DNA from 3 places in the Shewanella seohaensis genome. Region 3 is predicted to be linked to each of the others. Evidence: predicted binding sites of a transcription regulator. Region 3 holds the regulator's gene; each other region holds the start of a gene.
The links. The regulator LexA, encoded in region 3, represses DNA repair genes until DNA is damaged. The targets are predictions, from matches to a motif close to TACTGTATNNNNATACAGTA.
Positions count from the first base shown of each region.

Region 1 (10,333 bases), on a different contig from region 3:
CTTTCTTAGGGGCTTTCTTCGCAGGGGCTTTACCCGCAGGCGCGGCTTTTGGTGCTTGAGCTGCACGCTTAGCTTTTGCTTTATCTTGGCTTTCTTTCAACATCGCTTGAGCATGATCGATATGCTCTTGCTCTAACTCACCGCATGGCTGACCATCAAGATCCACACGTTGTGCACCGGCTTTTACCGATTTCAGGTAGCGCCAGCTGCTGGTGTAGCGTCTTAAGGCAACTCGCAGTTGAGTTTTACTGACTTTAGAATCATCAGCCAACCTTTCAGCCAAATCTTGAAACAATCCGATTTTTAATGGCTTAGTTTCACCTTCAGCAATAAAGCACAAAGGAAATGTTTCATACAAATACGCCAAAATTGCGTTGGTGTCGGTCAACTTATCTGTTGATTCCATCATTACTTCCACAGTTAAAAAGGGACATCGAATCCGAGGTGATAAAAATCAGCTTCTTACGAGTCGTTTATCTTGGTTAAGCTCACATATGAGCCAAAGTACAAATTAGCATTCTCGCCGAGTTAACTAAAGTTAAAAAATATAAGTTAACAATTTTTCACGGCTGAACCTATCAGGCTTATTTCGGCAGTACTCAAAATAAGCCTTATCAGTGCATGCGCTATTATAAGGCGCACGCCACCGATTGCGACTATGAATTATGCGTTATTGTACGCAAATTAAGCAAATAGGCAGTTTTCGAAGCTTTTTACCAATAATTCCAAGCCCTTTTGGTCTTCTTCATCGAAGCGGTCAAAAATAGGACTATCGATATCCAGCACGGCCACAACCTTACCATCGGCGCGGACTGGGATAACAATTTCAGAATTACTGGCCGAATCGCAGGCGATATGACCATCAAATTGATGCACATCGGCGACGCGCTGCGTCTGATTGGTTTGTGCGGCGGTACCGCACACGCCCTTACCCATTGGAATACGGGTACAGGCCACTTTGCCTTGGAAAGGACCCAACACCAGCTGTTCGCCACGCATCACGTAAAAACCCACCCAGTTCAGTTCGGTTAAGTTATCGTTTAGCAAAGCAGAAAAGTTAGCCATGGCAGCCACTAAATCATCCTCGCCCTCGAGTAAGGCCAGCGCTTGACGATTCAGTGACTCATAAAATTGCGGTTTCATAGACTTCCTAAAAAATTATTCGGCAGCGTCGTCCTTCTTAGGCGCTTTTTTCGCTGCATTTTGTTTTGATGGCGTACTATTAACTTGAACCACGCCTTTAAGCAAGTTTGTCAGCTCATCTTTATTGTTAGCAAAATAGAATGCGAGCTGTTCGCTCACGGTTTCATCAATTCCGAGCTGCGCTTTTTGAATAAATGGAATGAGGTTATCGGCGATGTCGAGCATCTTATCGTAGGCGTCAGCCTCCTTTTTCGATGTAAATGTCATCTTCTCCACCCCTTCTCTTACCACGACAAACTGTGTAATAACTGCCATGACTGCCCTCGCACTGTTTTTATATACAGTAATCAGGATGACATAAAGTGAACTAGTGATGCAAGTGTTCTGATTATTCTGGTATTATGAGTACGCTTTTCGTTGTCGAGATGGGTCAAGCAATGTGCTATCTCACCCTGTAATATGGTTTTATTGCGGATTATTTGCTCTCTCAATGGCTTTGGGGCTAATTTAATATTTTTATATGCATGAAAATACAGCAGAAAACTCTGTAATCCTCTGTCGTTCCTGCGACTTAGCCGTTCGAAAGCGCGCCTTACCTACGGGTGTTAGGGCGTTATGCCCGCGCTGCAGCACCGCACTTTATGACACACCATACTGCTCGGTAAACGGCATGTTAGCGCTGTGTATTACCGCGCTGGTGTTCTATTTTCCCGCCAATTTTTTTCCGGTACTCGAAATCCACTTTTTGGGCAGCATTCGTACTACTACAGTGTTTCAGGGCGCCTTTGCGGTATTCGACCAAGGTTATTGGGTCGTGGGATTAGCCGTGCTCGCCGCCGCCGTGATTGGCCCAGGATTATTGATTCTGTCGATCCTCAGCCAGATTTTGATCGTCAAATGGGGACTTGGCAGTCCATTTTGGCGTCGCAGCCTCAAACAGTTATTAAAGCTGCAAGGGCTGCTATCCCAGCTCACCATGCTGGAGATTTATGTGATTAGCTTTTTGGTGTCATCATTTCAGTTATCTGATTTCTCGGATATTTACTTCGGTATGGGCACCTTCTGCTTCACCATGCTTTTTGTAGTCACTCTGTTTTTGCAGCGTGAATACGATATTGAGCATATGTGGAGTCTTCTCATGCAGGAGCGACACTAAGATGCAGCAACAGGGAAAAGACTTAGGCCTGTGCCTGTGCCGAGTGTGCCGGCAGCTCAATAACAGTGAGAATAGTCACTGCAGCCGCTGCGAGGCCGAACTCCATGTCCGTGATCACAGCAGCTTACAAAAAAGTTGGGCGCTGCTGATCACCGCCGCCATTTTGTTGGTTCCCGCCAACCTCTACCCTATTACAATGCTCACCAATCAAGGGCAAGTGCGCCACGATACGATTTTTTCGGGGATTATCCATTTGGTGCATTCGGATATGTTGCCCATCGCCATTATTGTATTTATTGCCAGTATTTTAGTGCCTTGGGTGAAAATTATCGGTTTGGCCACTTACCTCTGTGCCATCAGTTTTAATCTGCCGATTTCGAAAAAGAAACTCATGGTGGGATTTCATGTGATTGAGTGGATTGGCCGCTGGTCAATGCTCGATTTGTTTGTGATCTCCTTGACGGTTGCCCTCGTCAATATGGGGCAATTACTCGATGCAAAGCCTGCACCTGCGGCCACGGCGTTTGCATTGGTGATTTTACTGACTCAACTTGCCGCAAAAGTTTTAGACACTCGTTTACTCTGGGATCGATTGGAACCTCAAGATGACACAAATTGAATCGCCAAAAGTTGTGAAGAAAAAACTCTTTTCGCCGATTTGGCTGCTCCCGATAGTGGCGCTCGCACTCGGCGCATGGCTGGGCATTAAGAGCATCAAAGAATCGGGCATTGAAATTCAGATCCACTTCCCCAGTGCCACGGGGATCGATGTGGGCAAAACCCTAGTCAAATACCAAGGTCTTACTGTCGGTAAGGTAAAAGACATTGGTATCGACGAGGATCTTAAGGGCGTAAACGTCAAAGTCATGATGGACTATCGCGCTAAGCCTTTCTTAAATAAAGAAACCCTCTTTTGGTTAGTCACCCCAAAAGCCAGCATTACGGGTGTTGAAGGCTTAGATGCGCTGTTTTCGGGTAACTATATCGCAATTCAACCCGGTAAAGGCAATACCGCCACCTTCTTCGAGGCTGAGCGTCAACCGCCACCGATGCAGGTGGGCTCAGAAGGGGTAATGATCGAACTGACGGCCGATAAGCTCGGCTCGTTAGACGTGGGTTCGCCAGTGTTCTTTCGTCAGATCCCCGTCGGCAGCGTAGTTAGCTATCGTTTAGATGGCAATGCCAGAGTCATTATCAGCGCCTTTATCCAAGAGCAATATGCGCGTTTAGTGAAGAAAAACTCTCACTTTTGGAACGTTTCCGGCGTAAAAGTCGACGCCAGTTTAGCGGGCATTAAAGTCAACACTGAGAGCTTAGCTTCCATTCTGGCGGGCGGCGTGAGTTTCAGCTCCGATGATAAAGCGCCTGCGGCACAAAATGGTGACAGTTTTGCCCTCTACGATTCCGAAACCAGCGCCCTTGGCGGAATTGAAGTGAGCCTGACCATGACCGATGGCAATGCGATTGATAAAGGCACTCGCATTATGTATCGCGGCATCACCATTGGCACTCTGCAGAGCAAACAACTCACGGCAACCGGCGTGACTGCGGTGGCAAAATTTGAGCCTGAATACGCCAACCTGTTAACCAGTGACGGGCTGTTTTGGCTTGAAGGCGCCGATATTTCGCTCTCTGGGATCAAAAACCCCGAGCGTTTACTCACGGGAAGCGTAATTAACTTCTTACCCGGTACCAATGCCAATACGGCGCTGCCAAGCAGTTTTGCCCTGCAAGAATCGGCGCCCGATCTATTGAAGGCCAAAAAACGTCAGCTCACTATCACCTCCACAGAAAACATGGGCCTCACCGCAGGTGCTGAAGTGCGTTATAAGCAGCTACCTATCGGTCAGGTGCTGGCGGTGAAATTAACTAAAGATCTGTCGGCCGTTGAATATCAACTCGAGCTGCAGCCTGAGTTTGCTAGCTTAGTTCGCAGTGATAGCTATTTTATCCCCGAGTCGGCGCTGAGTATCGATGCCTCACTCGATGGGGTGTCGGTGAAAACCCGCGATATGGCGACCCTCACCAAAGGGGCTGTAAGTCTTATCCCAGGAACCAGCGACACCCCGCTTGCGGCGAATACTCGCCTGTCACTCTTTAGCTCAATGGATGAAGCAAAACAGTTTTTTGCTCGGCAACAACGTCTGTACTTTACCCTCACCAGCGTAGATGGCGCAGATGTCAGCCAAGGCTCACCGATTTACTATAAAAAAATGCAAATCGGCAGTGTGGAGTCGGTCAACTGGCAGAGTAAAACCGAAGACTTTGCGATTAAAATCGCTATCGATAAGCAGTTCCAACCCTTAGTGCAAAAACCTAAAGTGTTTTGGCGCAATAGTGCCGTGGATGTCAGTGCCAGTCTTGCGGGTATTGATGTCGCCGTCGCGCCACTTCAGGGTGCGTTAAAGGGCAGCATCAGCTTAGGTTTGTTGGATAGTTCAACGAGTGAGCCTAATGCAACACTTAAACTATATGAAAGTAAACAGCTCGCCTTAGCGCAGGCTCAAGCCATCAAACTCACCTTACCCGCCTCGGCGAAATTGGCTGCCAAGGCCGCCATTCGTTATCAAGGTCATCAGGTGGGTGAAGTGACGCAAGTTAAGCTCAATGCCGACTTAACCACCCTCACGGCCACCGCCTATCTCTATGGCGACTATGCCGAGCACTTCAGCCGCAGTGATACTGAGTACCATATGGTTGATGCGCAAATCTCCTTAGCGGGGATCAAAGCGCCAGAAACCTTAATCACTGGGCCTTATATTGGTGTGTTACCGGGTAAGAGCAACCAAAAGGCGAGTCAATTCCAGGCCAAATTGGTTGAGAGCAGCTATGCCAACGTAGCCGAAGATGCACTTAAATTTACCTTAGAAGATAGCAACCTAGGCTCAATGAAAGTCGGTACGCCTATCTTCTTCCGTGGCATTAAAGTCGGCCAAATCGATGGTTATAGCCTGTCGTCTCAAGGCAACAGTGTGCTAATGCAAGCGCATATTGAGCCGCAGTACAGTCACTTAGTGAATCAGAGCAGTCAGTTTTGGGACGCTTCGGGCATTAAAGTAGACGTGGGGATTTTCTCTGGTGCACAAATTGAAGCCGGTTCGCTCGAAACCCTATTAGCGGGTGGCATTAATGTCGCTACTAAGGAAACGACGCAAGCAGGTAATCGCTTAAACCAAGGCACAGTGATCCCATTGCAGCACAAAGCCCAGAGCGAATGGCAGGAATGGGCTCCAGCCCAGTAGCAAATCCATTTTGCTAAGGCCTTCATTCAGGGCCTGTATTACGGAACATTAGTGAAGGAACTGTTTTAACTTTAGGTGAGTCATGAAAGGAAAGTACTCAAAATTAATCCAAGAGTATTGTGAGCAAGGAAGTATCTATATTCCTCCCGGGTTTAAGCGCCATTCAGCTTCTCATTTGGCGGTAATCCGGCATGATTCAGGCGAGCCCAAGTTAGTCGCTAAAACCTTCTTTAAGAAAGAAGATCTTAATTATTATATTTCTTCCACATTAATGGAGTTGGTCATTGATAGTGGGGGAAATCTTCCTGCAAAGGTGGTTGATTTCAAAGAAAATATAGAATTCAAGATTGCAAGTAATGGTGCACTGATTAAGTTATAATCCGTGTGTTTGCGTGATAATCAGTCCCGCAAGCTTAGTATCATTTAACAATCAGGCGCATTAGATAAACTCTAATGCGCCTGATTTTTATCCGCTAAAGCGACTGTTTGCATCGCTCTCAATCAGCCTTTCGCCATCATATTCTTAGCCATAGAACCAATAACAGACCGCAATCGCGGCGCAGATCCCTGCAAAATCAGCCGTTAAACCACAGGCGAGCGCATGACGCCCGTGACGGATCCCAACAGAGCCAAAGTAAACGGCCAGCACATAAAAAGTCGTTTCAGTACTCCCTTGGAAAATCGCTGCCAAGCGCCCCGCAAAGGAGTCCACACCGTGGTGCGTCATAGTTTCGAGCATCATGGCCCGCGCGCCTGACCCGCTAAAAGGCTTCATTAATGCGGTTGGCATTGCATCGACAAAACGGGTATCAAACCCGAAAAGACTCACGCCACTCGCAATCAGTTGCAGCAGGTAATCCAACGCACCCGATGCCCTGAGTAAGCCAATCGCCAGCAGCATAGCTAACAGGTACGGGATCAGTTGAATCGATTGGTTAAACCCCGCCTTAGCGCCTTCGATAAACTCATCATAAATCGCCACTTTTCGCATGCCCGCCACCAGCACAAAACTGAAGACTAACAGTAGCAATATCCCGTTGCCCAAGGCAGTCGACACTGTGCCAATCGCGTCTGCCGTTAAGGTCATCAAATAAAAACCACTGGCGACTAATGCCGACAGCAGCACCGCGCCATATCCGAGGACCACGGCATTGAGCAGTGAAAGCCGCTGCACAACAGCGACGATCAAAAGCCCCGCTAAGGTTGAGGCAGACGTGGCGAGCAGAATCGGTAAAAAAATGTCTGCAGGTGCAGCGGCGCCCTGCTGGGCACGGTACAAAAATACCGTGACAGGAACTAAGGTCACCGAGGAGGTATTGAGCACTAAAAATAGAATTTGTGCATTGGTTGCGACAGTTTTGACCGGATTAAGACTCTGCAAATCCTGCATTGCCTTTAGCCCCAATGGCGTGGCGGCATTATCCAACCCAAACACGTTGGCCGTTAAGTTCATCGTCATACTGCCAAATGCGGGGTGCCCCTTGGGCACTTCGGGCATTAATCGGCGCAGCAGCGGCTCAAACACAAAGGCAATCGCCCCAACAACGCCTGCCTTTTCACCAATTCGCATTAATCCCATCCACAGGGACAAAACGCCCACTAAGCCTAGGGCGATTTCAGCAGCGAGTTTAGCGCTGGCAAACATGGCCTCTACCGCGTTGGCAAGCACCTCAATATGCCCATTAAAAAGCTGTACCGCCATCGCCAGCAGCGATGTGAGGAAAAACACTAACCACACCCGATTTAGCACTCTGCCGCTTCCTTATTTTTATCCATGCTTTTTCTTTATGTTGCTGTGATAACCGGTTTTTGATGGCAAAAGCCAAGGGAGAAAATCCCAGCCCAGTAAGGGATTATGATATACTTGCCGCAGTTGATACACTGCCTAATCCCGTTATGGTTCAATTAAATCAAAATTTTATCAATACTATTGCCCAAGAACTGCCTGCCCATCTCTCAATGGATGACTTTATCGCAGCCTGTTCGAGACCACTACGCCGCTCGATTCGCGTCAACACCTTAAAGATCAGCAGTGAAGACTTTAAGCAATTAATGCAGCCTAAGGGATGGACCTTTGAACCCATTCCCTGGTGTGAGGATGGTTTCTGGATAAGCTACGATGAAGAAGAGCAGCTCGGCAACGCCCTAGAGCATATTCAGGGATTGTTCTATATCCAAGAAGCCAGCTCCATGTTGCCCCCCACTGCGCTATTTACCCCGAATGCGAATTGGCAATGTGTATTAGATTTAGCTTCGGCGCCCGGCTCTAAAACCACGCAAATGGCAGCGTTAATGAATAATCAAGGCTTATTAGTCGCCAATGAATATTCCGCTAGCCGCGTCAAAGTGCTCCATGCCAATGTGCTGCGCATGGGGGCCTGTCACTGCGCCCTGACTCACTTCGATGGACGGGTATTTGGCGAGTATCTGTATGAAAGTTTTGATGCGGTATTGATTGATGCCCCCTGCGGCGGTGAAGGCACAGTCCGTAAAGATGCGGACGCGTTAAAATCTTGGTCCCTCGATGAGGTGATCGAAATTAGCGAAACCCAAAAAGCGTTAATCGAATCTGCATTTTTGGCGTTAAAACCGGGTGGCAGTTTGGTGTATTCCACTTGCACCCTTAATCGGCACGAAAACCAAGGCGTGTGCGAATATTTACAGCAAACCTATGGCGATGCGGTGCAATTTGAATCCTTAAGCCAACTGTTTGATGGCGCCGAAAAAGCCACTACGCCAGAAGGCTTTTTGCACGTTTGGCCGCAAATTTACGACAGTGAAGGCTTTTTTGTCGCGAAGTTGACTAAAACCCGCTCGGTGCCGCGCCTGCAACCTGAGCCTAAATTGCAAAAGAATTTCCCCTTTACGGAGGCAAGTGCCAAACAAGCCAAAGCCATTCAAGCCTATTTTGCCGATGATTTGGGTATCGAACTGCCCGATGATCTCATTATGGTGCGCGACGATGAGTTTTGGCTCTTTCCCCATGAGTTTAAAGATTTTATTGGCAAAATGCGCTTTCAGCGGATTGGGGTTAAGCTGGCCGACCACAGTAAACATGGCTTTAAAGTCCGTCATGAAGCCATTATTGCGCTTGCGGGAAAAGCACTTACCTCGGGGGCGACAAACGGCGCTAAAGTCGTCGACGTTAGCGATGAGCAAGCGAAAGAGTATTTGATGGGACGAGATATTCCCCTCGATACGACAGGTAAGGCTCAAGGTGAAGTGATTGTCTGTTATGGCGGCGCGCCCTTAGGCATGGCTAAACATTTAGGCAATAAATTAAAAAACAGCCTGCCCAGAGACTTAGTAAAAGATAAAGTGTTATTGCTACCACCGCAGGCATAATGGTTATAAATCGACCATTTTTTAGCGAGAAATAACCTAAAAAAGGGAATAGAGAAAGTGTCACTCACACTAAACTCAACTACACTGAGTCTATTGTAAAGCGCACTGCATGGCGCTTTCATCTGTAGCGCACGGCTCTTCAACGAGCCATTCCCCTAGGCCCAAACAGTTGGAATCGTTTTGGGCCTTTTTTTATGGGCTTACGCCTAATCGAGTTCAGCTTTTATTTATGGGGCAAACTTCACCGACTAGCACTTTACTCACAACGCGTAAGTCAAGGCTTAGTCTTTGCGGACTCAAGCAAATGCTACACGTCTTATCGGCCGATTAAACGGGCTGCATCCTTAAACAAATTAAAGAAGTTCTCACTGGTGTACTCGGCAAGATCTTCGTAACGTTCTCCGCGCAGTTCTGCCACAAACTCGGCCACATCACGCACATAGGCAGGTTGATTCTCCTGTCCACGGTGTGGAATAGGCGCAAGATAAGGCGAATCGGTTTCCACCAATAAACGCTCTTTCGGCACTTTGCGGATCACGGTTCTTAACTCACCGGCATTTTTAAAGGTCACAATGCCTGAAACGGAAATATAAAAACCTAAATCAATTGCCGCCTTGGCCATTTCCCAGTTTTCCGTAAAACAATGCAACACGCCACCGACTTTGTCCGCCTGCCCCGCTTTGAGCATGTTGATGGTGTCTTCTCGGGCATCACGGGTATGCACAATCAGCGGCTTATTGACTTCAACCGCCAAGGCTATTTGTTGCTCAAAACATTGTTGTTGCAGGGCTTTAGTTTCATCGGCATAAAAATAATCTAAGCCGGTTTCACCAATAGCCACCACTTTCGGATCCATCGCGAAACGGCGAATTTGCTCAACATCGAGGCCGTCTTTCACATCCAGCGGATGCACGCCCGAAGACAAAAACACTTGCTCGAAAGCAGCAACCTTGTCACGCATCGACTCGAATCCCTGCTGGCGCACATTGACACAGAGCATATAGTCGACACCGCGCGCCTTTGCGTTGGCGAGGATGAGTTCTAAGGTTTGTTGATCGGGCGCCGCTTTCAGGCGATCGAGATGGCAATGTGAATCGATAAGCACAGCAATTTCCACACAGAGAAACAAAAAAGGAGCACAAGGATACTCAGCGATGGGATCGAGGTCAAATTCCGCTAAGGCATCACTCAGCACTAAATAACCTGAGCTCGGGATAAGTAGAGTCGCTGAATAGGCATCTTTTCGGGCCTCTCTGCGTTGCTCTGTCTAACCATAGCTCGCTATGGCGTACGACAGAGCGCCTTGATATGCGCAAAAATCTGCGCATTCAGTCAAAAAGATTGCAAACCTTTAAAAACAATACGTTACTGGGTTTGCGTGGATTGTTAAATTTAGATTTTCGACACTCGTTACCCCGAGTTCAGGTTAAATACTCAGTGTAGGCCC
Region 1 covers NZ_JAKILE010000014.1:24,698-35,030, reverse strand. Annotated here, with positions in the region: gene proQ (RNA chaperone ProQ) at 1-406, opposite strand, end outside; gene L2713_RS15770 (GAF domain-containing protein) at 685-1,143, opposite strand; gene L2713_RS15765 (YebG family protein) at 1,159-1,458, opposite strand; gene L2713_RS15760 (paraquat-inducible protein A) at 1,664-2,299, shown strand; gene L2713_RS15755 (paraquat-inducible protein A) at 2,301-2,918, shown strand; gene L2713_RS15750 (PqiB family protein) at 2,905-5,541, shown strand; gene L2713_RS15745 (hypothetical protein) at 5,624-5,920, shown strand; gene L2713_RS15740 (nucleoside recognition domain-containing protein) at 6,065-7,291, opposite strand; gene rsmF (16S rRNA (cytosine(1407)-C(5))-methyltransferase RsmF) at 7,438-8,886, shown strand; gene L2713_RS15730 (TatD family hydrolase) at 9,203-9,991, opposite strand.
Region 1: the regulator LexA is predicted to act here: its motif matches at 1,470-1,489, upstream of L2713_RS15765 (YebG family protein).

Region 2 (10,333 bases), on a different contig from region 3:
ACCGACCACGTTGTTATTGATGATCGCTAGCGCTTTTTGATGCACAAAGGCATCGCTCTCGGGCAGGCTAGGGACGACTTCTTCAGGCATCGCAGGCTCGGTTGGCGTGACTGTGGTTTCGGTTTCCGGCGTGGTCACCGCTGGTGCTTCATTTTCCACCGGCGCAGTTTCAGGCTCTGTGCTTGTCTCGAGCGTCATAGGTTCAGATGAAGGCGGCTCAGGCAGCACTATCGGCGCATTGGGGATGAGCTTGGGTGAGTCATCTTTAGTGTAGTAATAATAACCTCCTGCAGAGAGCAGCACGACGAGCACAATCGCAATCAAAGCAAAGCGATTACTGCTTGAAGAGGTTTCTTGAGGTGTAATTCTATCATCTTGATTAACTTGCATTTTACATCCTTCGCTTAAGTGTCAAGGTAACGGGGTGAATACATGCAGCTAACATTTAAAGTGCAAGTGCCAACGAGTTGTCGGTGGCAGGTTCATTGTGCAAGTTTCCACGCGCTTGTCCATAGTGGTGAGCTGAACAGGCTGAATTTATTTTACCTTGAAGGGGTTAGCTTAAGGTTTAGGCCTGAACGTATTGTTGCCTGTGTCCAAGCCAGCGATGAATAATGGCATCGACCGATTCTGGGGCCTGTGACATCACATGGCTCGCCAGTTTTTGGATATGTGGGATAAGCGCCTGATCGCGGACAAGGTCGGCGATTTTCAGCTCGGCCAGTCCCGTTTGCTTAGTGCCCAGTACTTCGCCCGGCCCACGGATCTCTAAGTCTTTCTGTGCAATCACAAAACCATCATTACTTTGCCTGAGCACATTTAACCGCTGGCTCGCGGTTTGGCTCAATGGCGCCTTGTAGAGTAACACACAATGGCTCGCCACGGCACCGCGCCCTACGCGGCCCCGCAGCTGGTGCAACTGTGCAAGGCCCAGTCGCTCGGGGTTTTCGATAATCATCAAGCTGGAGTTGGGGACGTCGACGCCGACTTCAATCACTGTGGTTGCCACTAAGAGATGTATGCTTCCCGCCTTGAAATCGGCCATAATTTTTTGCTTTTCAGCACTTTTCATCCGGCCGTGGACTAAACCTATGCTCAGTTCCGGCAGCGCTTGGCGCAGCTCTTCGGCGGTATCTTCAGCCGCTTGGCACTCGAGCACTTCGGATTCTTCAATCAGAGTACAGACCCAATAGGCTTGGCGTTTATCCGTGACTACGCTGTTGCGGACGCGCTCGAGCACTTCATTGCGGCGCGAATCGGGAATGGCGACTGTGGTCACGGGCGTGCGGCCGGGCGGCAACTCATCGATAATCGAGGTGTCCAAATCGGCGTAGGCCGTCATGGCTAAGGTGCGTGGGATCGGCGTTGCCGTCATAATCAACTGGTGGGGATGAAAGCCTTGGTTAATGCCTTTTTCCCTCAGCCCCATCCGTTGGTGAACCCCGAACCTGTGCTGCTCGTCAATGATGATCAAGGCTAGTTTGTTAAAGGTTACCTGTTGCTGGAAGATGGCGTGGGTACCTATCACCATTTGCGCCGCGCCCGATTCAATATCGGCTAAGGATTGCGCCCGCGCCTTGCCTTTAAGTTTGCCCGCCAGCCATCCGACTTTTAATCCCAAGGGTTCAAACCAGGCGGCAAAGTTAGCCGCATGCTGCTCAGCGAGTAATTCGGTAGGCGCCATCATGGCCACTTGGTAACCATTTTCGATGGCTTGCAGGGCGGCGAGGGCGGCGACTAAGGTTTTACCCGAACCCACATCACCTTGAACTAAACGCATCATGGGGTGCGGTTGCTCTAAATCTTTACCAATCTCGGCGACGACCCGTTGCTGGGCGCCCGTCGGTTTAAAGGGCAATGAGGCGAGAAAGGGATTCAATAGCTGGCCGCTGGCGTGCATGGTCACGGCGGCGTCGAGATTGCTGCGCTGCCTGAGTCGGAGCATGCTGAGGTTATGGGCGAGCAGTTCTTCCTGCACCAGCCGTTGCTGCGCCGGATGCTGGCCGAGCTCTAAGTCAAATTGTGATATTCCAGCGTGGGGGCGATGCAGAGTTTGCAGTGCTTGTTTCAGGCTCATGCTGTTGGGCTGCAAATTGGTGGGTAATAACTCGGTCAAACCGCCGTCTTCTAATAATTCGAGGGCTTGCTCGGTGAGCTTGATCCAACTCGCCTGCTTGAGTCCTTCCGTCGTGGGATAAATCGGCGTAAGGGTATCGCTTAAATGAATGTCTTCACCGGGATACACAATTTTGTACTCGGGATGGACGATTTCTGCCTGATGATTACCACGGCGAATTTCACCGTAGGCGCGGATCATTAAGCCATTTTGCATCGCATTGCGTTGCGCCATCGAAAAGTTAAAGAAGCGTAGGCTCATGCTGCCGGTATTATCCCGCACATTGCACACCAGCATGCGTTTACGGCCTTGAATGATTTGCGTCGACTGGATTTCGGCTTCAATGGTGCCGTAATTTCCCGGCATTAAGGCGGCAATAGGATAAATTTGAGTGCGGTCTTCGTAGCGCAGGGGTAAGTGAAACAGCAGATCTTGTACTGTTGTGATGCCGAGCTTGGCGAGTTTTTCCGCCACCCTTTTGGCGACGCCTTTGAGGTCGGTGATCGGAACAAGATCCAATTGCTGCAAGTCGTTAGCGCTCAATCACTGTGAATTTATACATATACTAACAGAGTATAAGCGTAAGGCAATCTTGGGCTTGGCGCTGGCCAAAGGATAAATGGCGATGGGTTAACTGGCGGAGAGGCGTTACACCAAAAGAATGAACTTAGCCGTTAACATTTAAGTTATCTTATTAAAATTAAAATGAATATCCTATAATTGGTTGCGCTGAACTTAGGCAAAAATAAATATTCTTAGTTACCAAGTTCACTTTTTATTATTTTGTGGTTTAATCAAATAATTGGTTACCAGCGACATGCTTTGGTAATTATGCGGTAACAAGGTTGTGAATCGAAATAATAAAGTGACCTCCAGTGACGGAACACATTTGGGGAAACACCGTCGAGGAGAACTCGCTTTTGCGTCTATGGTATTTGAGTTGTTTATTTATAGGCCTGCTGTGTTCCGCATCGCCTGCATGGGCCAAATTAGAAGTGGCTTTTTTTAACCCCGGCGCCGCAACGGATAGCTTTTGGGGTGATGTCGATAAATTAATGCAAGTGGCTGCCACTCAACTCGATATTAATTTACAAATAACCCATTCAGACCGTAATCATTTTAAAATGATTAACCAATTAGAGGTATTATTAAGCTCTACCTCATCCATCCCTAGCCATATTATTTTGGTAAATGAGAAGCAGTCAGCAATAAAAATGTTGCAGTTGCTCTACCACTATCCCATATATGTGCAGCTGATATTGAATGATATTTCAGTGGCCGAGCGAGAAACCTTATTAACGGATCCACATTGGAAAACCTATTTATTACCAGCCATTATTCCCGATAATTACGCGATTGGCGCCGAAACGGCCAAAATCCTATTAAGTGGTTTAAAGGATGAAAACGCGAAGGTTTTATTAATTTCGGGCGATAAGTCGACGCCTGCCTCAGTGCTGCGCACCCAAGGCGCCAATGACTACTTTTTTATGCAGCACAATGCCACTGTGACTCAAACCGTCTATGGCCAGTGGAGCCAAGATATTGCCTATGGGCAAACCTTAACTTTGCTTTCCCGCTATCCCGATTTAAATCTGATTTGGACGGCCAGCGATAATATGGCTATTGGAGTACTAAAAGCCTTGCGGGAAAAAGGACTTCAGCCCGGGCGTGATGTGTTGGTGAGTTCAGTGAATACCTCCGCAGAGATTTTACAGCTTCGCCAATCACAGCAGATCAGCACATTGGGCGGAGGGCACTTTTTAGCGGGCGCATTGGGGTTAGTGCAGCTGAGGCATTATCAAGAAACTTCGCAATATTATCCCGATGCGGACATACAACTTTTTAGTGTCCTTAATCCAGATTCGGAGTTTTATCGACTGTTAGTCGCTAGGGATTGGGCGGGGATTTTTAAGACACAGATTTTGGATAAGTTGCCACAATCATAAATAGGTATCCATGAAGCATCGTAATCATTCCATCAGTCATAGAATGACGCTCACTATTATTGGGGTGAGTTCGTTTTTTGCTGTCCTAACTATGTTGGTACAGTTGATATGGAACTATCAGGAGAGCATAGATAAAACCACGGCGGATATTCGTGAATACTCCGAATCCATCTTACCCAGCGTGGCTAAGTCGCTGTGGGATGTTGACCATAGTTTGTTATCGGATTTGCTGTCTGGCCTTGGGATGATGCCCATGGTGGCGAGCGTTAATTTAGAGAGTATCGATGGCGTTGCCATGCAACTGGGTAAGTCGATTCATTTGGATAATCGTCGGCAAACCCTGTTTCTCTATCCCATTAACTATCAAGATCAGCAGATTGGCATGCTGACGGTCGGTTTAGATACGGACACGCTCTATTACGAGTTGTGGCAGCAATTGATCATCATAGTATTAGGCAACGGGCTGAAAACGCTGTTGATGATTTACTTGATCCTCTCTTTGGTGCGCTTGCTAGTCACCAATCGCCTCTCGGCACTGGAGCGGTTTGCCAATCAAATTAACCTGCACTCCCTCCCTAAGCTCAATGTGCCCATGAGTGTGATGCAAAGCCCCGATGAGATTGGCCATGTCGCCCAGTCACTACAGGCCATGTATCAACGCATCCGCAACGATTTGGCAATCAATAAACGCCAGCAACGGGCGCTGCAACAACAGCAAAACCAGTTAGCGAAGCTGGTCGATGAGCGGACTCAAGAACTCAATTGGCAATCCAAGGCAAACCAGCTGTTAGCCGAGATGTCATTGCAATTTTTAACGACAGACACCTCTCTATTAGATGAATACTTGGCCGATGTCTGTGGCCGCATTGGTTGCCTATTTGATGTTGAACGGGTGAGCATTATTGAATTTACCCAGCAGCACGCCCGTTATCGGAGTTTTTGGAGCTGCGAGTTGCAGGCGGGCAAGGTCCAAGATATTTCCATCGACAGTGTGGCTGTGCTGGCACAAAAATTTACCTCAGAGTCGACCTTAGTCATTGAATCAGTTGCTGAACTGGCGAATGAATCGCCAAAGGAATATCAAGCCTTGTGCTCGGTCGGCATCTGTTCAATTGCCGCCTATGCGATTAAAAATAGCAATCAACTCTTGGGGTTACTCTCGTTTTCTATGGTCAGTCGTCCATTAAACTGGAACGTGCAAAAGAAGGTAATGCTGACTCAATTTGCCGCGGCACTGAACGAATTATTACTGCGTGAGGAAAAAGAGCGACAGATGCTCAGCCTGCAACAGGCTTTAGTGTCGGTGAATGCTCAGCTGCGGGTGATGGCCGACACCGATGAGTTAACCGGATTAAGCAACCGCCGCCCCTTCACTCAAACCCTAGAAACCTTGCTCCAGCAAAACACTCCGTTCGGCCTGCTCATGTTGGATGTCGATTACTTCAAGAGCTACAACGATACCTACGGCCACCTCGAGGGCGATGCGGCGCTTAAGCGAGTGGCGCAGGCGTTAACTCAGAGCGATATCTTGCCACAGGAGAGTTTGCTTGCCCGTATTGGTGGTGAGGAGTTCGCGATTGTTCTGCAACAGATTTCACCAATTCAATTGGAGGCGATAGCCAACCAGCTCTGCTACCAGGTGGCCGCCTTGGAGATCCCTCATCGAAGCTCCCCAAAGGGCAAGATCACCCTCAGTATTGGTGGGGTGTATTTTCCTAAGGAGAGCCAGGATAGCTTAACGTTGTCGGAGGTGCTGCGCCGTACCGATATTTGTCTGTATCGCGCTAAAGATCAGGGGCGCAATACCGTGGTGATTGATTCGAACCATAAGTGACTGATAATTGAGGCACGGCATCACTGCTTGTCTTGAGCATGGCGCGGCGCCGATTTATTTCTGCTTTTGGCCTGCTATAATTGCCGCCCTTTAATTTCTAACTCTAGGTTCTGGCGTGTCAAAACGGGGCAAAAATACGGCAAGTGCAGTGTCGATTTTCAATATCGATGATTTGTCCACTTGGCAAAAATATCGCAAAGGCTTGTGTGATAGCTGCCATGCAACCTGCTGTACCCTGCCCGTAGAAGTCACTGTGAGCGACTTAGTGCGCATGGCCTTAGTGGACGAGTTTGAAGCCGAGGGCGATCTCAAAGTCATCGCCAAGCGTCTGCAAAAAGCGCGCATCATCGACAACTTCAACCACAAAACCGCCATTTTTACCTTGGCCCGCATGGCGAACGATGATTGCCTGTACCTCGACAGCAAAACCCGTCGCTGCACCATTTATCATCAACGCCCCGAAACTTGCCGCAATCATCCGCAAATCGGCCCTAAAGCGAATCACTGCCCTTATCGTCCCCGTGAGTAAGCTTTTGAATATGGAATTGGTACAGGGCTTCGAGTTGATGGCTGTCTCGCATCGCTTGTACCTGCCGATTAAATTCACGCGCAATCAAGTCTTTATTGGCTGAACGTTTTGAGATCAGCATATAAAAAGGCTCCAGTTGGGTGTTGGGGGATACCTTAGAGGTGAGCGTTTTAGGCAGTTCGCCCGACTGAGTTAAAGCGAGGCTACCAGCTAAAATCTCCTTACGGGCGATGAAGAATTTACATCTGTGTTTCAACAACATTTCTGGGAGATGTTGCAGAGAATTGATTTCGCTGATGGGCGTTTCTTTTCGCCAGCCAAAGTTATCGTAATTGAAGCCCTTGATGCCGCAAACCGTGCCAAAATCAGCCAACTGATTGATATCATTTATATGAAATTGCGGGTCTAGTTCGGCTTTCAAATAAAAATAACTGGGGGTGAGGTAATAATAAGCAATAGATGGGATATAATCAGTCGCCCTTTGTCGGTTGAGCGATGCGCTCATTGCGGCATCTATGCTGCCATTTTGAACGTCCTTCAAACAGCGTAACCAAGGCAAAGCCTGTACTTCATAATCAATTCCAATGGGTTTAAAGGTGCGTTCTAGCAGGTCGATATCGTAGCCGCTAAGCGTGGAAGTCTTAATGCCATCTTGCCGAATAAAATAATTAAACGGTGGATATTCAGTCTCTTCGACACAAAAGCGTAACCTTAATGGGGAAAGCTCGTCGGCGCCATAGGCAGCAGGCGAGAGCAGAATCACGCATAACAAGGCGATTAGCGGATATAATAAACGCATCATACTTTTTAAACGCAGTGGCGAGTTTTTTAAAGTGTAGCAAAGGGCTTAGCGGCAGCAGGGTTCTTTATTGCCACAGGCTAGAGCCGCTTTATTGGGCAAAATTCAACTGATCCGCGAAAATCACTGCGCGGGTTGGTGCAAGTAAGTCTAGTGTGAAACAAAAGGTGTTACATGAGTCTCTTAGATAACGTGATGATTATATTGTGCTTAATTGCCGCGAGTTGTTTCTTTTCCATGTCAGAAATTGCTTTGGCCGCATCACGGAAAATCCGTTTACGTCAGTTAGCCGATGAAGGCGATGCCAGAGCTGAAAAGGTACTGCATTTACAGTCGTATCCCGGCAGCTTTTTTACTGTGGTGCAAATTGGCCTGAATGCCGTGGCCATCATGGGCGGTATTGTGGGTGAATCTGCATTTCGTCCGTATTTTTATCAATTCCTTTCACCTTGGTTAGCCGATCCTTGGTTGGGTCAGGTGAGCTTTTTGATGTCGTTTTTACTCGTTACCAGTGCCTTTATTTTGGTGGCCGATTTAATGCCTAAGCGTATTGCGATGGCGATGCCTGAGCAAGTTGCCTTGGCTGTCGTTGGCCCTATGAGTTTCTGTATCGCGATCCTTCGTCCATTGGTGTGGTTTTTCAATGGCATGGCCAGCGCGATTTTTAAGTTGCTGCAAATACCCACGGCCCGAAATGATGAAATTACTTCCGATGATATTTACGCGGTCATGAACGCGGGGGCAGAAGCTGGTGTACTCGATAGGGGAGAGCAACAGATGATGGAGAACGTGTTTGAAATGCAAACCGTTTCAGTCACTTCTGCCATGACGGCCCGTGAGAGCTTAGTGTATTTCCTGCTGCAAGACAGCGAGGAGGATATCAAACGTAAGATTGCCGAAGATCCTCACACTAAGTTTTTAGTCTGTGATGGCCAATTGGATATGGTCAAAGGTTTTGTAGATGCGAAGGAGCTGCTGATCCGGGTGATCAACGGCGAGAACATCACCTTAAAGGACAACAGTCTTGTGCATACCTCTTTGATTATTCCCGATACCTTAAGCCTGTCCGAGGCGATGGAATACTTCAAAAATAGTCGCGCCGATTTCGCCGTGGTGATGAATGAATACGCCCTAGTTGTGGGGATTGTCACCACCAACGATCTGCAGCGCGCTGTGATGGGGGCCTGGTCGCTACACGAGAGCGAAGAGCAGATTATTGCTCGCGACGGTAATTCTTGGTTAGTAGATGGGGTCACGCCCATTACCGATGTGATGCGCGCCTTCGATATCGAAGAGTTCCCCCACAGCCAAAATTATGAAACCATCGCCGGTTTTATGATGTATATGCTGCGTAAAATTCCTAAGCGTACCGACTTTGTTAACTATGCCGGTTACAAGTTTGAAGTGGTGGATATCGACGCCTACAAGGTCGACCAACTGCTGGTAACCCGCATCGATGGCAACGATAAGTTGATGTCGCCAGATACCTAATCTTATCAACATCATAAAAAACGGGACTCAGTCCCGTTTTTTTATTTTTAGCCCAAAACCACCTACTTCAGTAGGTGGTTATCATCATTTGAGGCTTTGCCTGTATACCTACCCATGTTAAATGCATCTTTGATTTTTAGCGAAGTCAAAAGAGGCAAATAACATGAGTAGATACGAGCAAGCATCGCATGTGTTCTGGCGATGTCAATATCATATAGTCTGGACACCAAAGTACCGCTTTCGGATATTGAAAGGTAATGTCGGAAAAGAGGTTTATCGATGCATTCAGGTTTATTGCCATCAAATGGGATGCATAGTCATGGAGCTAAATGTTCAAGTTGACCATGTTCATTTAGTGGTGAAGGTACCTCCGAAGATATCGATATCGAATGTAATGGGGGCGTTAAAAGGTAAGATAGCGTTGAAAATATTCAGTAAATTTCCTTACCTACGTAAGAATAAACTTTGGGGAAATCATTTTTGGCAGAGAGGATACTTCGTCGATTCGATTGGAATTAACGAGGAAATAATCCGTAGATACGTTAGGCATCAAGAGAAAGTAGAGCGGCAAGAGCAGGGTCAACTTGCTCTTGAATAAAGGCCCCCTTTTAGGGGGTTAAAACAAAGCCACCTTCTTCAGAAGGTGGATTCTTTACATCGCTACTAAAATTTAGATTGCTTCTAAAAACGCATTCACTATTGGATCGTCCAAGCGTTTGACCTTGCAGCAACAACCCAGCTCAAAGGGGGCAATGTTCACGGGGGAGGCTAATAGCTGGATCCTATCCCGCACCGGGCTGTTATTGATCACTACCTCTGGGGTGATGCTCACGCCACACCCGAGCGCCACCATGGATGCAATCGCTTCTTGTCCCGACACCTGCGCATAAATATTGGGGCTTATTCCCATCTGTTTGAACCAATTATCGGCGCGGCGCCGCCCAGGGCCATGGTCGGGAATGATAAAGGGCACCCGCGACCAGTCGATGGGGGCTTGGCTTATCTGTTGCTGCACCGCGCAGCGCATGGTTGGCGCGATTAAGGACAAAGGCACATCGTCAATCTTGGCGAAATGCAAGGTGGCAGGGAAGGGATCCGGCAGCGCGGCAATGGCAATATCGGCGCGATTTTGTTGCACTTCGGCCAGTGCATTGGCGGCATCCCCTGTGGTCAGGGCTATCTCAACAAAGGGATGCTCCTGCCGAAAACGTTCCAGCAATTGCGGTAAATGGCTGTAGGCGGCAGTTACTGAGCAATAGAGATTTAAGGTGCCGCGCAGTACATCCTGTTTGAGATCGATACTGTGTCGCAGGTTGCGCCAATGGTGCAGGGTCTGCTCGGCGAACAATTTAAACTCGCGCCCCGCGTGGGTTAAGGTCACGCTGCGATTATCCCGTTCGAATAACTTGGCGTTCACTTCTTCTTCGAGCCGCTGCAAGGCGCGACTTAAGGTCGAGGGACTGACGTGCATCTGCTCCGCCGTCTTGGCGAAGTGCAAACTGTCACATAAGTGCAGGTACAATTTGAGGGTGCGTATGTCCATAACCTCGTCCTATTGGCCGCTTATCAAGGCTGTTGTAACCGAAAATGACATTGCATAAAACGCAATGTGAGGTTT
Region 2 covers NZ_JAKILE010000013.1:35,200-45,532, reverse strand. Annotated here, with positions in the region: gene L2713_RS15020 (DUF3014 domain-containing protein) at 1-390, opposite strand, end outside; gene recG (ATP-dependent DNA helicase RecG) at 569-2,644, opposite strand; gene L2713_RS15010 (ABC transporter substrate-binding protein) at 3,037-4,062, shown strand; gene L2713_RS15005 (sensor domain-containing diguanylate cyclase) at 4,073-5,896, shown strand; gene L2713_RS15000 (YkgJ family cysteine cluster protein) at 6,012-6,425, shown strand; gene L2713_RS14995 (substrate-binding periplasmic protein) at 6,388-7,188, opposite strand; gene paeA (polyamine export protein PaeA) at 7,399-8,715, shown strand; gene tnpA (IS200/IS605 family transposase) at 8,879-9,313, shown strand; gene ilvY (HTH-type transcriptional activator IlvY) at 9,386-10,258, opposite strand.
Region 2: the regulator LexA is predicted to act here: its motif matches at 2,661-2,680, upstream of recG (ATP-dependent DNA helicase RecG).

Region 3 (10,333 bases):
CGCACTTCAGGCGGCCCCTGCCTCGGGAGAGTTTGTCGCCAACAAGCGCTGTGAACTGTTTCAGTCTAAAAATAAACAAACCAATCCCGATGATTGGCAGAGCAATATTGGCGAGCGTTATCCCGTTGCCGAAATTTTAGGCAATAGCAGTAATCCCGATTGGCTTAGGGTGCGAACTAATGCCAACAGCTCGCCACTGCGTTGGATAAAAGGTGATTGCGGACAATACAATGCCGCAGCTACAGCGCCCGCCGAATCCATAGCGACCGCTCAACCAGCCGCTAATGTCGAGCCCGCGCAAACAAACCTCACTAGCGAGAGCATGGCGGTTAAGAGTGAAAACCCGCAAGAACGTGGCACGCCAGAGAAGCGCCAAGGCAATGTGTGTCAAATCGAAGATAACTACGACTCCAATGTGCTCGCCCTGAGTTGGCAGAGCACCTTTTGCGAACTCTATGGCAGCCGTAAACCTGAGTGCCGCGCCTTAAGCCAGAACAGTGATGCGCCTCAGTGGCAACACTTTAGCCTGCATGGCCTCTGGCCGAATCGCCAGCAATGTGGCACCCGTTACGGCTTTTGCAGCAGCGTGAAACAACAACCGAGTGATTTTTGTGATTATCCCGAGGTGACGCTCAATGCCTCCGTCCAAAAAAATCTCGAGGAAGTGATGCCAAGCGCCCGCTACGGCAGCTGTTTAGAGCGTCATGAATGGTGGAAACATGGCACCTGTCGCAACCAAGACCCTAATGACTACTTCTTACTGGCGACTCAGCTGACACAGGAAGTGAATGCCTCTGCATGGGTACAACAATTTATCCATGAAAGAATCGGTAAAAAAGTGACTCAACAGGAGCTAAATCAGAGCTTTGATGCCAGCTTTGGCCAAGGTGCGCACACTAAAGTCACCCTAGACTGCGCCAAAGGACTCTTGAGTGAAATTCGCATTAACCTGCCTCAAGTCATCAACAACTCCGACTCTTTGCCGAGTCTGCTCGCTAAGGCGCCGAAGGCGAAAAAAACCAATTGCCCGGCCACACTGTTTATCGACAATCCAAACTAACCGCATACAGCCAGTGGCGAGGTATATCGCCACTGGCAACCGCTTATAAACCAAGAGGCTAAAAACGGTTATCCCTCCCAAACGCCCTCGCCCAATATTAACGAAACTTCATTTAAGCTGTCCCTTTACCTCAGGATATGTCTCCTATACTCAAACAAGCCGTGCCTAGTACAGGAGCTAGCGCTTTAATCCAAGCCATGGAAGACAAGTTTATTCTGAGGTAACTATGTTTTCTATCAATCAGTTAACGCTCACTAAAAAGCTTGCTATCGTTCCTGTCTTTCTCGTTGCCATGCTTATCACTTTAGGGGTATTAAGCTACTTTGCCCTGACCGACATTGATAATCGGATGCGCGCTGTTACTGAAGATCTTGCCCCAGAAAGCGATCTCACCAGTAGCCTGCTACAGGAAATTTATCGCCTGCGCCTCACGGTAAAAACCTATGTCAAAACCGGCTCCAGCGAGACGGCAGCCGAATTTAGCGCCCAAGACAGCAAAACCCGTGACATATTGGCAAAGGCCAAAGCCCATATAGATAATCCTGAACGAACTCAAATGCTTGAGCAGATCATTGCCCATGAAAAAGAGTATGTGGATATTTTTAATCGCCATGTCGTGACTAATCAGCAGCAAAGGGCCAAGCTAGTCACCGGCATACTCGATGTCAAAGGGCCCGAAATCGAGAAAATTATCTCCCAGATCATGCAGTCTTCTTTTACCGATGGCGATGTTCAGGGCGCCTTCTTCGCCGGTAAAAATCTGCGTGAACTGCTGTTGGCTTGCCTCTATGTCAGCAAGTTTCTCCTCGATAACCAAGCCGATCAGGCGCAGCGTTTTCGGGACGAAATCGTCAACACTCATACCACTATGGATGAGCTTGCCGCCGCGCTCGATAATTTGAGCTATCAATCACAAGTCAAGCAAGCCGCCGGACTACTTAGTGAATATGAACAAGCGGCCAACGGGGTCTTTGAGGCGATTAACAACCGCAATCAAGCCATAGTGCAGCTCGATAATATCGGCATCGAAATGGCGCAGATAACCTCAGATCTGCAAGACAATACCATGAAGTCTCTCTCCGAAGCGGGCGATATCGCCGCCAAGGAAGTCAGCCAAAAAATCATCTTTATCAACATTATCCTGCTGATCGCGATTCTGCTTTCCGCCTTTATTACCGTGATAGTGACCCAAAGCCTGCTGCGCACCATACGTGAAGTGGTGGCGCTACTGAATGAAATCGCCGATGGCGAGGCCGATCTCACCCAGCGCCTCCCCGTAAACGGCCATGACGAACTGACCCAGCTGGCCAAAAACTTTAACCGCTTTGTGCTGCGGATCCAGCAGTTAGTGGCCGAAGTCAAAGACACGACTGTTCAAATGGTTAGCGCATCAACCCAGTTAAACAGTGTGACTCACAGTGCAACTCAAGACATGAGTTCACAGCAGAATGAAACCCAACTCGTCGCCTCGGCCATCACCGAAATGGCCGCCAGTGCCGTCGAAGTCGCAGCCAGTGCCGATACTGCCAATAAGCTCTCAGAAGATGCCAAAGCACAAGCCCTCCTCGGCCGCGAGACAGTCACCCGCGCCACCCATTCGATGAGGGAACTGGCGAGCAAAGTCGAAGCCTCGGCCACCACCATAGAGCAGTTACGTAACGACAGCGATAAGATTGGTGCCGTGTTAGATGTGATCCGCGCCATTGCCGAGCAAACCAATCTGTTGGCGCTCAACGCGGCCATCGAAGCGGCGCGGGCAGGCGAGCAAGGACGAGGCTTTGCCGTGGTGGCCGATGAAGTACGTTCACTTGCCAGCAGAACGCAAGAATCGACCAAGCAAATCCAGCAAATCATCCAAACACTGCAGGATAGATCGGGCTCAGCGGCGACCATGATGGGACAAAGCCGAGAAGCCACCAACAGCACGGTCGAGCAAGTAACCCAAGTGGAATCAGCCCTCTCGACTATCACCGAAATGGTCATGTCGATCACCCACTCGGTCTCGCAAATGGCCCACGCTGCCGAGCAGCAGTCGACCGTGGTGGAAGAAATTAATATGTCGATCAACAGCGTGAATGACAGCGCCAACCGTACTCTGACGGGGGTTAAACAGGCTGCCAGCTCTGCCAATGGCTTGCTGGGGATAGGTCAACAGCTGGATGGTTTAGTGAGTGAGTTTAAGGTGTAGCCAGTAGCGGATAAAGGAATAAGCGCATCGACATAAGACCATATAAAACCTAGGTATGACTCAATAAACCTAGGTTTTATTGTCGTTTATGCTGAAATCTCTCCTCGCCAGCTTAAGATAGCGCATTTAACTTGATGACCGCAAAAGTTGCCCCTTGCGCGTCGGCAATCACCGCAAAACGTCCCACATCGGGGATATCGCTTGGCGGCACGCATAGCTGTGCGCCCAGCCCCTGCGCCTTAGCGGCAAAAGCATCACAATCCGCCACCACAAAATAAGGCATCCAATGGGCGGGGATCTCGCCCCATTCTGGCATCATTTTCATCATGCCCCCCATAGACTGACCGTCGATTTGCCACTCGGTGTAATCGATGCCGGGCACATGGCTAGGAAGTGCGGTCCAAGGATACACTTGAGTGTAAAAACTGGCTTCGGCGCTAGGTTCGCGGCAGGCCAGCTCCACCCAACATAGAGTATTTTCTTCACCTTGGCGACGCGAGCCAGAGTGATTTTTCGCTTGCCACAGGGCAAAACGTGCGCCTTCGGGGTCGCTCACCTGCGCCATCACGCCCGCATCCCCCACCACGTGCGGTCCCATGTGTAATTGCCCACCCGCAGCTAGGATGGCGGCAACCGTTGCTTCGATATCCTTAACCGCAAAATAGATCCGCCAATGGCTAGGGATCTGTGGTTCCGACTCAGGGATTTGATACATGGCCCCTAAATCGTCTCCCTCCAGATTGAACAGCGAGAAATGACCATTAGGAATCGCCATTTCCACCGCATTCCAACCAAACAGTGCATGGTAAAACGCCTGTGCGCCCTGCCAGTCATGGCTCGCCAGTTCGACCCAACAGGCCTGTCCCTGTGCATACTGAGTAATCCTCATTGCAGACTCCAATCAAACAGATAATGTGTTCGAGTTAAGCTGGAGTTTGTGCAACTGTCCAGTTTTGGCGATAAAAAGATGAATATAAAGAAAAAGCCCTCAATTTGAGGGCTTGATTCGTAGGCGAAATACTTAGGAGAACTGCGGCAATAAATTCGCCATCGCGAGTAGATGACAAGCCCCTGTCACCACGCCATATAGCACCACAAGGATAATTAACGGCGTGCCACCAAAGACTCTAAAACCTTGATGGTTAGGGAACTGCTGTCTCGATTTATAGGCCATCAGTGCTGGCACTATGACGGCCCAAACGGTTGCCGCTAAGGCTGCGAAACCAATGGCAACCAAAAAGCCATCGGGGAACAGCAAACCTAATATGGTCGGCGGCACAAAGGTGACGATTGCCGTTTTCATCCGCCCCGAGCGCGTATCGTCGAACCCAAATAAATCGGCCAAATAATCGAATAAGCCTAAGGTCACGCCAAGGAAAGAAGACGCCACAGCCAAGTTAGCAAACAGGGTTAACATGCTGTTTAACCAGCTACTTTCCATCACTTTCGACAAGGCGCCGACTAACACACCCATATTACCACCCTGGGCAATAATCTCACTAAATTGGCTGCGGGGAATGTTGCCCATAGTGGCGACTAACCAGCAGGCATAAATGATCAGTGCGATGAAAGTGCCGACGAAAATCGCTTTGATGATGGTCGATGAATCTTTGCCATAGTACTTCACCAGACTCGGCACGTTGCCATGGTAGCCAAAACTTGCCAAGCCAAAAGGCAAAGCAGCCCACAGATAAGGCATATAGCTTTGATTGCCATCCGGTTCGAGCAACTTAGTCACATCAATCTCGATCAGTAAATTACCAATCGCGAGGAAGAAAGTGATGATCATCCCGCCGAGCATTATGGTCGTAATACGGTCCACCGCCTTGGTGCTGATCAACACGATACAGGCCAGCACAACCGCAAATACTAATCCAGCAACACTTTGGGGTAACTCAATACCCATACCCTGTAGGCTATGGTTAACAATCGAGCCGCCGCCACTGATGTAGGCGTAGGTTAAGATGTAAAGCACGAAGGCAATCGATACCCCATTCACGATCCGCCAAAACTGGCCTAGGGTTTCCTTGGTCAGGGTATCGAAACTCGCTCCCGGCTCGAAATGCAAGTTGGTTTCGAGCAGTAACAATCCCGACATCAACATGCAGAACCAAATACCGAGTAACATTAGTACCGAGTAGCCAAACCACATGCCAGCGCCCACAACGGGCAAAGAAAACATCCCCGCCCCGACTGTGGTGCCGGCAATAATCATGGCACCACCGAGCAAAGACTTGCCCACCGGCTTATTCTTCGCCGCATTCATATGGTTAGCCATTAAACGATATGCTCCGCGGTCACGCTCGCAACTATGGTTTGTCTCACTGAGGCTCTGAGTAAGCTATTGGCTTGATCGCGAATGCGCTCAACGTCGGATTTATCTTCCTTCTCGGAGAAATAACCCAACTCTTTAAGCTTAACACTCAAGGTGTTATAGAGTTTCTTGTCGTAGAATTCTGGCGCGGTAATTCCATGCAGCGCCCCTAAACGTTGGGCCAGCAGATGGCTTTCAGACTCCAGCTCCGAACGCTCCATCTTAGGTCTGTGGGCCAGCAGATTGAAGATAATCGCATAGCGTTGCAAGGTTTCGCTAACGCTTCCGGCCAGCAACAACATTTGACTGGTGTGCTCGGTCACCACCGACAGCGTATCGCTTTCCTGCACCAGCCCCTGCTCAATAAACAGATCCAGCACTTGATTCACATAACTTGGGAGGTCCTTGATACCCATGAATAACTCCGCCTTCAGTAGCGGATAGAAGTCACTCACAATCCCTAGAATATGGGCTCGTGAAATCTGCTTATTGTTGGTTAAGCAGCTGGCAATCAACGACGGGATGATAAATAAGTGGATGATATTGTTACGATAGTAAGTCATTGAAATCGCTTGATTCGCGTCAATAGATACTATCTCACCCAGAGGATCGGCATTGATGGAGAACTTATTCAGCTCTAATCCTTGTTGCACTAAGTGCTTGCCATCACCTTCGGCCACCGACGTAAACGAAGTGTAAGGCACACGCTTAAGCAGTGTCAGGTACAAATCTAACTGACGCTCGAGCAAGCAACGCTCTAGGGCATTTTGCTCCGACGCCAACAGCACTAAGCTGGTCAAGGTGATAGAACTGGCCGCGGCAGCATCGTTAATGCGGGTCATTACACGATTCGCTAACACGTTGACCGCTGGGGTTAACCAAGTCGGTTTTTGCTCGGGATCGTCGGCCACTTCAGTTCGCCAGTTAGGCGCAGTTTCATTCAAGAAGTTTTGCAGTGTAATCGGCTCACCAAAGTTGACATAACCTTGGCCAAAATTACCTAATTTACGAATAGCACCAAAGACTTGCCATACAGATTCTTTCTGTTTTTTCTTACCGCTCAGCTCTTTATGATAAGTCGCCACTTCCATCACGTGATCGTAGCCTAAATACACAGGCACTAAGGTGACAGGGCGTTCGATACCACGCAGCACACTGTTGATCGTCATGGCGATCATGCCCGTTTTCGGCGCCAATAGACGACCGGTGCGAGAACGGCCACCCTCAGAGAAATACTCAACCGAATATCCCTTAGCAAACAGCTGATCGAGGTATTCACGGAACACGGCAGTATAGAGTTTATTGCCGTTAAAACTACGGCGAATAAAGAAAGCGCCGCCACGGCGGAATAGCGGCCCCGCAGGCCAGAAGTTTAGGTTAATCCCCGCCGCAATATGCGGTGGCACCATGCCTTGGTAATACAGAATGTAGGATAACAGCAGGTAATCCATATGGCTGCGATGGCAAGGTACATAAACAATTTCGTGACCATCATGGTGCAGTTGACGGATTTGCTCGGCACCTTTGATATTGATACCGCTGTAGAGCTTGTTCCATAACCAAGTTAAGAAACGCTCGGCAATACGCACTAGGCTGTCGGAATAATTCGCTGCAATTTCATCAAGATATTCAATTGCAGTTTCACGGGCTTGGGTTTCAGAAATCTTCTTACTCGCCGCCTCTTCCTGAATCGCCTTGCGTAAGGATTCGGATTTCAGCAGGGAGTGGAACATTGCCTGACGATTCGGCAGCACAGGCCCTGTCATCACTTTACGTTGGCGGCGGAAATGCACTCTGGCCACCCGCGCCAGTTTATGGGCAATCCCCATATCGGTGCCGTGTTCGTCGGCCATGTAACGCAGCGATACCGCATTCGAAAACTGCACAAAGTTGTGACGGCCCAAAAAGAGGATCATCAAGCACTTACGTAACCAAGTTGGATTCTCGCGCTCAAGCACAGCCGCCTTCATGGTGTCGTCTTCTTTACCCGGAGTACGGCCCCAATACAGACTCACAGGCACCAGCTGAATATCTAACTCTGGCTTTTCCTTATGGACGGCCAACAGGCGCATAAAACATTCTAGGAATGGCTCATTACTGGCACGCTCGCCAAACAAAGGCTTACGGCCTTCGAGGCAAACGACGCGGGGCGCGACAACGCCATTTACCACAAGCGGCTCGTAGGGGCTTGGCAAACCCAGCTTAGTGGTGATCTCGCTTAACGCAGCAATATCACTCAGGGATTCTGTTTTCATTACATAAGCAAGCGGTCTGGACGCGTCCAGATTCAGATCGGCAAAAGGATCCTGCGGCACAACAATAGTGTGCACTAAGTGTTTTTGGATCCAGCGTAATGATTTCAACCAAAGAGAGTCTTGTTTAGGCATTATTCTTATGCAATGTAAGTACGTTCATTAGCCCCATAGAATACCAGATTCTAGGGAATATTCGCTAATACTCTCCAATCGCGTTAAAAAGTGGTTAATACTTGCACTACGAATAATACTGTATATACTAACAGTAACTGTATAGAAAAACAGGAAAGAACATGAGACCGTTGACGCCACGCCAAGCCGAAATTTTAGAGCTGATTAAACGTAATATTGCCGAGACTGGCATGCCACCCACCCGGGCCGAAATCGCCACCCGTTTGGGTTTTAAAAGTGCAAATGCCGCCGAGGAACACCTTAAGGCATTGGCAAAAAAAGGCTGCATCGAGATCATGCCTGGCACTTCCCGCGGGATCCGCCTCCCAGTTGAGGAAGAAGATAACAGCGAATCTGGCTTACCACTGATTGGTCAAGTGGCTGCGGGCGAACCTATCCTCGCCCAAGAGCATGTCGAACAGTATTACCAAGTCGACCCCAGCATGTTCCACCCAGCCGCCGATTTCTTGCTGCGCGTCAGAGGCGACAGTATGAAGAACATCGGTATCCTCGAGGGAGATCTGCTCGCCGTTCATAAAGTACAGCAAGCGCGCAATGGCCAAGTAGTTGTTGCTCGCGTTGATGATGATGTAACAGTTAAACGCTTTGAAAAGAAAGGGAATCTTGTTTATCTACATGCTGAAAATGAAGATTACTCCCCGATTAAAGTCGATTTAAGTTTCCAAAGTCTAACAATTGAAGGGCTCGCCGTAGGGGTGATCCGCAATGGAGATTGGCTATGAACAAACTACTAGGTAATGCCCCGCGTCACCCCGGTTTATGGCTTGATGCGGTACGCGAAACCGATACAGACTGGCAGCATACGCCTATCATTACTATGCCCACCGAGAGCCAAGGGCGCCAAGAGCTAATGCAGCTTAGTAAGCAATTGGCACAACTGAGCCAACAAGGCCGCTGGGTCGTGCTCATCAATCCACCCAGTATCGGCTACAAGCAGTTACTGGCCAACGCTGGCGTGCGTATGGATCGTGTACTCTTAGTCCATGCGAAAGATGAAGTCGAAACACTTTGGGCCATGGAAAAAGCGTTAACCAGTGGCACTTCCAGCGCAGTAATTACTTGGATCCACTCACTCGATGCCCGCGACAATCGTCGTTTGCAAATTGTGGCCAAGAGCGCCCGCGCCATGGGAATCGTGCTCGAAGGTGTCGTAAATCACTCACCTACAGACGCGACACTCAAGCAACCAGCTCACTTTGCCCAAGGTAGTTTTTTTAGCTCTGTTCATTAAAATTTTTGCACTGCGTATTTAGCCTTGAAAGCCGCCTCACCTGTGAATGTGGGGCTTTTTTTTGGCAATTTTTCAGACAATTAGAAAAAGAAGTGATCTTGATCAATTTTTAAACAGCAAGTATGTTTGATTCAGGCGAGCATAATATATCGCCCGTTTAGGCAAAAAATATCGACGATTTATCGAATATCTCTTGCCCACAAAAATCGAGAATAATGGGTTTATTCAGCAGTATGTGCCAGTGTGGCTAATACCAGCAGTAACAATACTTAATCAAAAGTAAGCCGCCAACGCACGTTGAAGTCAGAGAAGCTTTTTTGGGAACTGAAGAGTTTGCATAGAGTTGAGACTTACTGTGTTGCTCTTCTTTGTAGTTGCTATTCGCAATTGGCAGAGGAGAAGTCTTGTGAAGCAATGGTTGTATTGTTTACTCGTGGTGCTATTCGCCCCACCGTTGGCCGCAGCGGACATGCGGTTCAACATGACCCCCGGCGTAACAGAAATCAGTGGCAAGGTTTATCACTTACACATGACGATTCTGTATATCTGCTGCGCAATAGGCCTAGTGGTTTTTGGCGTTATGATTTATGCCATGATCAACCACAGAAAATCCAAGGGCGCGGTCGCGTCTCACTTCCATGAGAGCACAAAAGTCGAAATCGCGTGGACGATTATTCCTTTTGTCATTCTGATCTTAATGGCGATTCCCGCCACGAAAACTCTGATTGCCATGGAAGATCCCAGCAATGCCGATCTCACGGTAAAAGTAACAGGTTCTCAATGGAAATGGCATTATAGCTACTTCGATCAAGATATTGATTTTTACAGCATTCTAGCAACACCAAGACCTCAAATCGAAGGTAGTGAAGCCAAGGGTGAGCACTACTTACTCGAGGTAGATAAACCCCTAGTATTACCCATCAATCGTAAAATCCGCTTCTTGATGACCTCAGAGGATGTCATTCACTCATGGTGGATGCCCGCCTTTGCGGTTAAAAAAGACGCTAATCCAGGTTTTATTAACGAGGCATGGACCCGTATCGACAAACCCGGCATTTACCGTGGCCAATGTGCCGAGCTTTGCGGTAAAGAC
Region 3 covers NZ_JAKILE010000007.1:88,557-98,889, forward strand. Annotated here, with positions in the region: gene L2713_RS09940 (ribonuclease T2) at 1-1,060, shown strand, start outside; gene L2713_RS09945 (methyl-accepting chemotaxis protein) at 1,287-3,248, shown strand; gene L2713_RS09950 (VOC family protein) at 3,361-4,137, opposite strand; gene mtr (tryptophan permease) at 4,270-5,526, opposite strand; gene plsB (glycerol-3-phosphate 1-O-acyltransferase PlsB) at 5,526-7,949, opposite strand; gene lexA (transcriptional repressor LexA) at 8,111-8,731, shown strand; gene L2713_RS09970 (cell division inhibitor SulA) at 8,728-9,240, shown strand; gene coxB (cytochrome c oxidase subunit II) at 9,647-10,333, shown strand, end outside.